3 regions of the Streptococcus halotolerans genome follow, and region 3 is predicted to be linked to each of the others. Evidence: predicted binding sites of a transcription regulator. Region 3 holds the regulator's gene; each other region holds the start of a gene.
The links. Region 3 encodes CtsR, which represses protease genes until heat stress. Its sites were predicted from a motif close to TTGGTCAAAAAAGGTCAAANA; they were not measured.
Positions count from the first base shown of each region.

Region 1: a site for CtsR is predicted at 1,714-1,734, ahead of A2G56_RS04500 (ATP-dependent Clp protease ATP-binding subunit). Genes of this name have one in related genera too.
Region 2: a site for CtsR is predicted at 1,336-1,356, ahead of A2G56_RS04285 (ATP-dependent Clp protease proteolytic subunit). Genes of this name have one in related genera too.

Region 1 covers NZ_CP014835.1:1,039,323-1,042,606, forward strand. Annotated here, with positions in the region: gene A2G56_RS04485 (amino acid ABC transporter ATP-binding protein) at 1-322, opposite strand, end outside; gene A2G56_RS04490 (amino acid ABC transporter permease) at 322-1,008, opposite strand; gene A2G56_RS04495 (DUF1797 family protein) at 1,293-1,523, opposite strand; gene A2G56_RS04500 (ATP-dependent Clp protease ATP-binding subunit) at 1,815-3,284, shown strand, end outside.
Region 2 covers NZ_CP014835.1:992,342-995,625, forward strand. Annotated here, with positions in the region: gene A2G56_RS04280 (DUF2129 domain-containing protein) at 327-581, opposite strand; gene A2G56_RS04285 (ATP-dependent Clp protease proteolytic subunit) at 675-1,265, opposite strand; gene upp (uracil phosphoribosyltransferase) at 1,458-2,087, opposite strand; gene A2G56_RS04295 (MalY/PatB family protein) at 2,180-3,284, opposite strand, start outside.
Region 3 covers NZ_CP014835.1:1,390,932-1,394,215, reverse strand. Annotated here, with positions in the region: gene tsf (translation elongation factor Ts) at 1-344, shown strand, start outside; gene A2G56_RS06255 (hypothetical protein) at 710-895, shown strand; gene A2G56_RS06250 (CtsR family transcriptional regulator) at 1,209-1,670, shown strand; gene A2G56_RS06245 (ATP-dependent Clp protease ATP-binding subunit) at 1,670-3,284, shown strand, end outside.

The DNA.
Region 1 (3,284 bases), 350 kb from region 3:
TTATTGGCGATAAAGTGATGTTCTCCAAAATACTCATATTTGGAAAAAGGTTAAATTGTTGAAAAACCATTCCCATTTTCTCACGCATCTTGAAAACATCATTCTTTTTATCAGTAATATCCACACCTTCAAAAGTAACACTACCTTTCGTTGGTATTTCTAGTAAATTCATGGTTCTAAGGAATGTTGATTTTCCTGATCCAGAAGGACCAATGATAACCACAACTTCTCCCTTATGAATTTCAAGATTGATCCCTTTTAACACTTCATTTTGGCCAAAGTGTTTATGCAAATTCTCGATTGAAATTAATGTCTCTATCATTATAATGTTCCTCCATTACCCATTCGTTTTTCAAGGATTTGCAATAATCTAGACATTGCCGTTGTGATCATTAAATAGTAGAACGCTGCAAACAAGAGTGGTTCAACAGGAATATAGGTCGCTGTTACGACAGATTGGGCACCATTCCAAAGTTCCATTACCCCAATGGTTTGTAACAGTGAGCTGTCCTTGATGATGGTAATAAACTCATTCCCCAAAGCCGGCAAGATATTTTTGATCGCTTGAGGCAGAATAACATAACGCATAGCATTTTTAGGCTTAATACCAAGTGAATAGGCTGCTTCCAGCTGACCCTTTGGAACAGACTCAATACCGGCACGAACGGACTCCGAAATATAGGCACCACTATTCAATGAAATAATAATAATACCAGGCAAAAGACGGCTAAAATCCATATCTAAGACACCAAAACCAACCGTCGGCGCCCCACTAAAATGCATCCAGGCAAATGCAATCATGATTTGGACTACCATAGGAGTCCCCCGAAAGACCCAAACATAAAAACTGGCTATCCAAGCTAAAGGCTTAAAGGAACTCCTTTTTGAGAACGCCACTAAGATACCAATAATGGTTCCCAAAAAAACAACACAGGCAGAAATCATAATGGTGACGATAACGCCGTAATTAAAATAAGCCCAATACTTGGGAAGGAAAGAAAAATCCATAACGAACTCCTATTTACTAAAAGATAAGAACCATCATAGCATAGATAAACTAAAAACACAATGTTTTTTGGTATTTTTATACAATAAAGCATCCTTTTTTGTATAAACAAAGCTAAAATCTATTGAAATATTCACATCAGATCATAGCCTTTCTAACACCTGAGTTTTTACATGAGCTACCAGCGATGCCTCTAATATCACAGGCTCCCAACACTCGTATCACCATCTTTAAAGGCAAAATAAAAATGAGTCCGACACTATGTCCCAGACTCATTTCTACTACCTTAATAAAGCAAATCATAGATTTCCATTGCAATCAAATCAATGCTATCAAACGAATACGACTCCTTAGCTTCAACATCGCGCAAAGTGAAGACTGGTCCGTTTTCTGGATCGTTATTGAATGATACTTCTGCAACAACAACTCCTTCTCGCTCAAAATTACGTTTTAAATTACCGCCATCTGTGGCCATAAGCTCAAGACGATTGATGATTCTCACTAAATGTGATTCCATATCTTACTCCTCTATTTCTATTAATTTCTCTTATTTTACCACAAAAAGCTTTCAAAGTAACACTAAATCAACTATTTTCCTGATATTAAAAGTTTAAAAAAACGCATTAGCACTCCCTTAGTTAGACTGCCAATTTTTTGAACTTTTTACTTGCAATGCAGAACTATCGTGCTATAATAAAGTCAGATAAAGTTTGACTATATTTGACCAAAATCAATTTGGTTTGGTAAAAGTCCTATATCTATTGAAACATTTCACTTTTAAAAATCTCTCAAAAAGCGAGGTATATCTATGCTTTGTCAAAATTGTCAATTAAACGAATCAACTATCCATTTATACACTAATGTTAATGGAAGACAAAAACAAGTTGATCTTTGCCAAAACTGTTATCAAATCATGAAAACAGATCCTAAAAACAGTCTTTTGTCAAACTTAGGCCAAGGTCAAGAAAGAGCGTCATCATCTATGAACCCATTTTTCGATGATTTCTTTGGTGATCTCAATAACTTCCGCGCCTTCAGCGGTGATTTACCAAACAGTCCTAAAACACAAGCAGGTGGTCAAGGTGGCAACAACGGTCCAGGAAACCGTCATCCAAATGGTCCCCAAGGACCTACTCAACAAAAGAACCAAGGTCTCCTAGACGAATTCGGTATCAATATCACTGAAATCGCTCGTCAGGGTGACATTGATCCTGTTATTGGCCGTGATGATGAAATTCTTCGTGTCATTGAAATTCTAAACCGCCGTACTAAGAACAATCCTGTTCTTATCGGTGAACCTGGGGTTGGTAAAACAGCTGTTGTGGAAGGCCTAGCACAAAAAATTGTCGATGCTGATGTTCCACAAAAACTCCAAGGCAAGCAAGTCATTCGTCTAGATGTTGTCAGCCTTGTTCAGGGAACCGGTATCCGTGGTCAATTTGAAGAGCGTATGCAAAAACTCATGGAAGAAATTCGTAATCGCCAAGACGTGATTCTCTTTATCGATGAAATCCATGAAATTGTTGGTGCTGGTAGTGCTGGCGATGGCAATATGGACGCTGGTAATATCTTAAAACCTGCTCTCGCACGTGGCGAGCTCCAATTAGTTGGTGCAACAACTCTTAATGAGTATCGTATTATTGAAAAAGACGCTGCTTTGGAACGTCGTATGCAACCGGTTAAAGTCGATGAGCCAAGTGTTGAAGAAACCATCACTATCTTAAAGGGAATTCAACCAAAATACGAAGATTACCATCATGTCAAATACAGCTCTGATGCTATCGAAGCAGCAGCCATTCTCTCCAATCGTTACATTCAAGATCGCTTCCTTCCCGATAAGGCTATTGACCTTCTTGACGAATCCGGTTCTAAGATGAATTTAACCTTGAATTTTGTTGATCCGCAAGAAATCGATCAGCGACTAGTTGAAGCTGAGAATCTCAAAGCTCAAGCAACACGTGATGAAGACTACGAACGTGCCGCTTACTATCGTGATCAAATCGCTAAGTACAAAGAAATGCAAGCTCAAAAAATAGACGATCAAGATACCCCTATTATTACGGAAAAAAATATCGAAGCTATTATTGAGCAAAAAACTAATATCCCCGTTGGCGATCTTAAAGAAAAAGAACAAAGTCAATTGGTTCATTTGGCGGATGATCTTAAATCACATGTCATTGGTCAAGACGATGCTGTCGATAAAATCGCAAAAGCTATCCGTCGTAACCGGGTCGGTCTTGGCTCCCCAAATCGTCCTATCGGTTCCTTCCTCTTTGTA
Region 2 (3,284 bases), 400 kb from region 3:
GCTTCTAAGCCGATCAGATTGAAGAAAAGTATATGGTGAACCATTTGCTTCAACCTTTTTTCTTTATATTAGAAAACAAAAAATCTCTTAGAAATACTGTCACATCAATACTTCTAAGAGATTTATTAGTTACAGACGTAAAGGTCCTTTTCTCGATAGTCTCATGTTCGAGAGGTTTTGTCTTCTTTCCGAGAGACTTTTAAGTCTCTTTCTTCAGAACTTTGGAAAAGAAACAGTAACACTTGAGAGTTTTTTTCTGTACTGTCACTATTTTCAGTAACAATCGACAAAAAAATAGACAGTCCTTAAGAACTATCTATTTGTTATCATTCCTCATGGTTGTTCAGATTCCCTACAAAATTCATATCGATATCATCGAGAGCGGACGGTTTAACCTTTTTAACATATTTCATTGTTTTTAAAGTTGACACAATGTCTTCTTCCTGCTCTTTATCAATATATATCATGACATATTTAAATCGTTTGGAATGGTAAAAAATATCACCAAATTTACTTAACTTTCTAGCATCGCGATTATAGTAAAGATAAACCGCAAGGCTCATTCTTTCTTTGATTTCCATAGTTTCCTTTTTCTTATTCAGTCTTATTTCTATTATTATAGCAAAATTTCCCAAATAAAAAACCTGCCAAGGCAGGTTAGCTCACATTCTGAATTATTTTAATTCATTGTTATCCATAATAGCATCGATGAAGCCATATGCAAGTGTTTCTTCAGCATCCATCCAGCGATCACGTTCAGCATCGATATGGATTTTTTCCATACTTTGTCCTGAATTATCAGAAAGAATTTTTTCTAGTTTGTGACGTGTTTTCAAAAGATGCTCAGCAGCGATAGCCATATCTGTTTGTTGCGTACCGCCACCAGTACCTCCCATCGGTTGGTGCATCATGTATTCTGCGTTTGGCAACATGAAACGTTTACCCTTGGCACCTGATGATGCGATAATAGTCCCCATTGAAGCTGCCATTCCCATAACGATGGTTTGCACATCAGCTTTGATGAAGTTCATGGTATCAACGATAGCCAAGCCAGCAGAAACAGAACCACCGGGCGTATTGACATAAAGGTAGATATCTTTAGTTGGGTCTTGGGCATCCAAGAAAAGCAACTGCGCAATCACTGAGTTTGCCATGTTATCTTCAACTGGACCCGTTAACATAATAATACGGTCTTTTAGCAGACGTGAGTAAATATCATAAGAACGCTCACCGCGTGACGTTTGTTCAATAACTACAGGAATCATATCTTTCTCCATTTCATTGTTTGTTAGCAATTTCAATTGCCAATTTAATGACTGATTTCATTATATGACTTTGGTCAAAAAAGGTCAAATAAAAAACTCATTTTTTAGCATTCTAAGTGATAGAGTGCTAATTCAACATCTAAAAGGAAAGAGCAATCTCTTGCTCTTTCTAGGCTAATGCCAACACTATTGCTATTTTGTACCAAAGAGACGGTCACCCGCATCACCGAGACCAGGAACAATGTAACCATGCTCATTTAGTTTTTCATCAAGAGATGCCGCGTAGATATCCACATCTGGATGAGCTGCTTGCAATTTTTCCACACCTTCTGGAGCAGCCACTAAACACACAAAGCGAATATTTGTCGCACCGCGTTTTTTGAGTGAATCTACTGCCAATATTGCTGATCCACCAGTCGCAAGCATTGGGTCAACCACGAAAATTTGGCGTTGATCAATGTCTTCTGGCAATTTAACCAAGTATTCCACTGGCTCAAGCGTTTCTTCGTCACGATACATACCGATATGACCAACTTTAGCAGCCGGAACGAGACTCAAAAGGCCATCTACCATACCAATACCAGCACGAAGGATTGGAACAATGGCTAATTTCTTACCAGCCAATTGTTTTTGAACCGTTGTTGTTACTGGTGTTTCAATTTCAACGTCTTCAAGAGGCAAGTCACGAGACACTTCGTATCCCATCAACATAGCAATTTCATCAACTAATTCTCTAAAATCTTTTGTTGGAGTCGTTGAACGACGTAAGATTGAGAGTTTGTGTTGAATGAGCGGATGTGAAATGACTTGGAATTTTCCCATGATTTAAAACCACTTTCTATTGTTTTTATTTATTATATCAAAAAATCCTCCACGAGGGGAGGATTTAAGCAGGTCAATCCAACAAAATTCAACTATCCTTTCGGGAAAGCTTTGACTAAGCGCGTCAGCGCTTCTTCTATCACGTGGGTGGGCGTTGCCGTATTTAGACGGAAGTGATACTCTCCCTCTTTTCCAAAGGTTAAACCATCGTTTAGGATTACTTTGACCTCTTCTTGAAGAATTCTTCCTAGTTCATTATGGTTAATCTCGTAGTCAGAAAAATCTAGCCAAACCAGATAAGTACCTTCTGGTTTCATTACCTTGATATTTGTTTGTGTGGTCAAGGTTTCAGTGAGTAAATGGATATTCGTTTCCAAAACGTTTTTTAACTCGTCTAACCAGTCCTTACCATACCTTAGCGCTGTTTCTGTGGCCCAAAAACCTAGCGTGGAGACTTCGTGTTGATTATTGACCAACTGTGCATCCCTAAAAGCTTTCTTTAGTTTAGGATTTGGGATGAGCGCAAAGCTATTTTTGGTTCCTGCAATATTAAAAGTCTTGGTTGCACTCGTCAATACCAGAGCAAAATTCTGATAGTCAGCATTAACAGACAAGAGGCTATGATGCTTGTGTCCAAAAAGGGCTAAATCTTGATGAATTTCATCTGAAACCAGATAAACACCATGTTTTCGGCAAAGTTCTGCTACCCTAACAATCTCCTCCTTGGTCCAAACTCGCCCTCCAGGATTGTGAGGACTGCAAAAGAGGTAGAGTTTAACCTCATGATCAACCAAGTCTTTTTCTAATTGCTCAAAATCTATCTCAAAGTGCCCATTCTTGTCTACCAAAGAGTTGCTTACTAAATGGCGCTCAGCTAACGTGACACTTCGTGCGAAAGGAGGATAAACTGGCGTGTTAATGAGGACAGCATCTCCTTTTTGTGTAAAAGCATTGATAGCCACTGAAATGGCTGGCACCACTCCTTCAATCAAGACAATGTCTTCTTTATTAAGGATAACTTGATGCTGTGTTTTTTCCCAATCTTGAATAGCTTGATAGAGGCTATCTTTTGGAGCATCGTAGCCAAAAACGGACCTTTTAGCAAATTCTTCAAGTGCTTTTGTCATAGCTGGAAAAACCTGAAAGTCCATATCCGCAATCCAAAGAGGAATAATCTCTGGATCATGTTTAACCTTT
Region 3 (3,284 bases):
ATGGATCAAAAGCACAATTGACTGATGAAGTAATTGCAAAAGCTGAAGAAGACATCAAAGCAGAACTTGCTGCTGAAGGTAAACCAGAAAAAATTTGGGACAAAATCATCCCAGGTAAAATGGATCGCTTTATGCTTGATAACACTAAAGTTGACCAACAATACACACTTCTTGCACAAGTCTACATCATGGATGACAGCAAAACAGTTGAGCAATACTTAGAATCAGTAAATGCTAAAGTTGTTGCATTTGCTCGTTTCGAAGTTGGTGAAGGTATTGAAAAAGCTTCAAATGACTTTGAAAACGAAGTTGCAGCTACAATGGCAGCAGCTCTTGGTAAATAATTGATTAATCGTTAATCTAGGGCACCTCGTTAAAAGAGGTGCCTTTCTTATGGCTAAACGCGACTAAAAGGGCTAATACTTAACAAAATTTAGAAATAGCGAAATTGTAATGTTATGACAAAACAAGTCATTTCTTCCTAACTATAGTTTTTTGAATTAAGGTTGAGACATCGTCGCTTTCACCTTGCTCTACTCAAGTGCTGCCCGCCTCTCAGTTATTTGTCTTAAAGTTAATTCATTTTACTATATAATCGATTGTACACAGAGACTGGATTGCCGCTATTTTTGATTTTGAAGCAGTCTAATAGGGCAGAGTCGCCATTTTTGACAATGCCGCTATTGTTTTCTATTACTTAGGTGCGTTCTTGCTTGTTTCTGGTTTTGTGGGTGGGATATCAGCGATTTCTGCAAGTGTCGCAAACTCTTGTGACATTGACGGTCGTCAAACCTTTGTTACTAGTATGGCTATCATAACTGGTAATATCGGTTTGATTGCGACACCACTGATGTCAACCCAAGTTATTCAGGATATGGGGTTAGAATGCTATTAATTCCCCTTTGTAGGAGGTAGTTTATCTCTTATTGTCTTGCGGATTTATAGTCTTTTGAATTAAGATTGAGACATCTTCACTTTCGCCTTACCCTACTCAATTGTTGCCCGTATCTCAGTTCTTTGTCTCAAAGTTAATTTATTCGACTATATCACATGGTGAACAAACGGAAAAGACTTGAGGGAATTGTCCGACATTTTTCGTCTGTCTAAGGATTCTTAAGGCTTAAGGTTTAAGGTTTAAGGTTTTAAATGTCTTAAAAATTTGATATAATTATAGTCAGTTATAGTCAAAGTAAGAAAGGGAGTCCTTAATGTCGTCAAAAAATACTTCGGACCAGATTGAAGAGTATATCAAGCAGTTGTTGGCTCAGTCAGGTATGACCGAAATTAAGCGATCTCATCTGGCTGAGTCTTTTCAGGTTGTTCCCAGTCAGATCAACTATGTTATAAAGACACGTTTCACAGAGAGTCGAGGTTATTTGGTTGAAAGTAAACGTGGTGGTGGCGGCTACATCCGTATTGCCAAGGTTAAGTTTTCAGATAATCATCAATTGCTGGGTTCTTTGATGGCAACCATTGGTGAGCGAGTTAGCCAACAGGTTTTTGATGATCTTATTCAACTCTTATTTGAAGAAAAGGTGATCACGGAGCGAGAAGGCAACTTGCTGTTATCAATGACTTCTGATGCCGTATTAGGACAAGATGCCCCTTTTATTAGAACTAGAATGTTAAAGAAACTCCTCCATCGGTTGGATAGGAAAAAGGAATCATAATGGTTAAGTATTCACAAAAAATGCAGGAAGTTTTTGGCCTGTCACAAATTATTGCAACACAGTTCTCTTGCCAATTGCTAGAAAGTTGGCATCTTTTGCTTGGATTAATTTCCAGTGATGAAACCATTGCAGGATTAACTTTCCGAGAATTTGACAGTGAGACTGGTGAAAATGATTATTTTGCAGCTGCTATTTTAGCGTCGGAGAAGACTTTTGATGAGAGCATTAATCAGTTTGATCTTCATGAGCAATCAGTAGCGACCGCTGACATCTTGGCTTTTGCGGAACAAATTAGTCAGATTACTGGAGATGACGAGGTTGGTACTGAGCATGTCTTGATGGCGATGCTCCTAAATCCGCAAATGATGCCCATCCGTATCTTGGAATTAGCTGGATTTAAACTCAAAAACGATGGTGAGGGGTCTTCGATTTTTAGTCTCCGTCAAAGTTTAGAGAAGCATGCGGGCTTTACCAAAGATCAAGTCAAATCCATTCACGAGTTGAAAAAACCCAAACGCCCTAAGGCTAATAATTTCACAGATATGATGAAACCACCATCAACAGCTGGAGAATTATCGGATTTCACACGCGATTTAACAGCTATGGCGCAGGCTGGCGCTTTAGAAACGGTTGTGGGCCGCGACAAAGAAATTTCTCGTATGGTACAGGTGCTCAGTCGTAAAACTAAGAATAATCCCGTCCTAGTCGGTGATGCTGGTGTTGGTAAAACAGCTTTGGCTTATGGTTTAGCCCAACGCATTGCTGGTGGTGACATTCCTTATGAGCTGCGTGATATGCGAGTTCTGGAATTAGATATGATGAGCGTGGTTGCAGGAACCCGATTCCGTGGTGATTTTGAGGAGCGTATGAATCAAATCATCGAAGATATCGAGACGGATGGGCATATTATCCTCTTTGTGGATGAAATGCACACGATTATGGGTTCTGGCAGTGGGATGGACAGTACCTTGGATGCGGCTAATATTCTCAAACCAGCTCTTTCTCGTGGCACCCTCCATATGGTTGGCGCAACCACCCAAGAAGAATACCAAAAGCATATTGAAAAAGATGCAGCGCTGTCGCGCCGTTTTGCTAAAATCATTATTGAAGAGCCTGCTGTTGAAGATGCCTTTGAGATTCTCAAAGGACTTCGTCCGAGTTATGAAGCCTATCATCATGTATCGATTTCGGATGATGCCCTGATGACAGCTGTTAAAGCTGCTCATCGTTATATGACCAGTAAAAACCTTCCGGACTCGGCTATCGATTTGATAGATGAGGCTAGTGCGACTGTTCAAACCATGGTAAAAAAAGAAGTTCAAGCAGAGCTTTCGCCAATTGATGAAGCACTTTTAAGTGGAGATCTCAAGACTGTTTCGCGTTTACTTAAAAAAGAAGACACCCTTGCTACTCCCAAAATTGTCAAGGTAAGCGAAGACCATATCATGGCTACTCTTAGTCGTCTGACAGGGATTCCTGTGGAAAAAATGACGCAGGCAGATAATCAAAAGTATCTTAATTTGGAAAAAGAATTACATAAACGTGTTATTGGTCAAGATACAGCAATTTCGGCTATCAGTCGTGCGATTCGTCGTAATCAGTCTGGCATTCGAA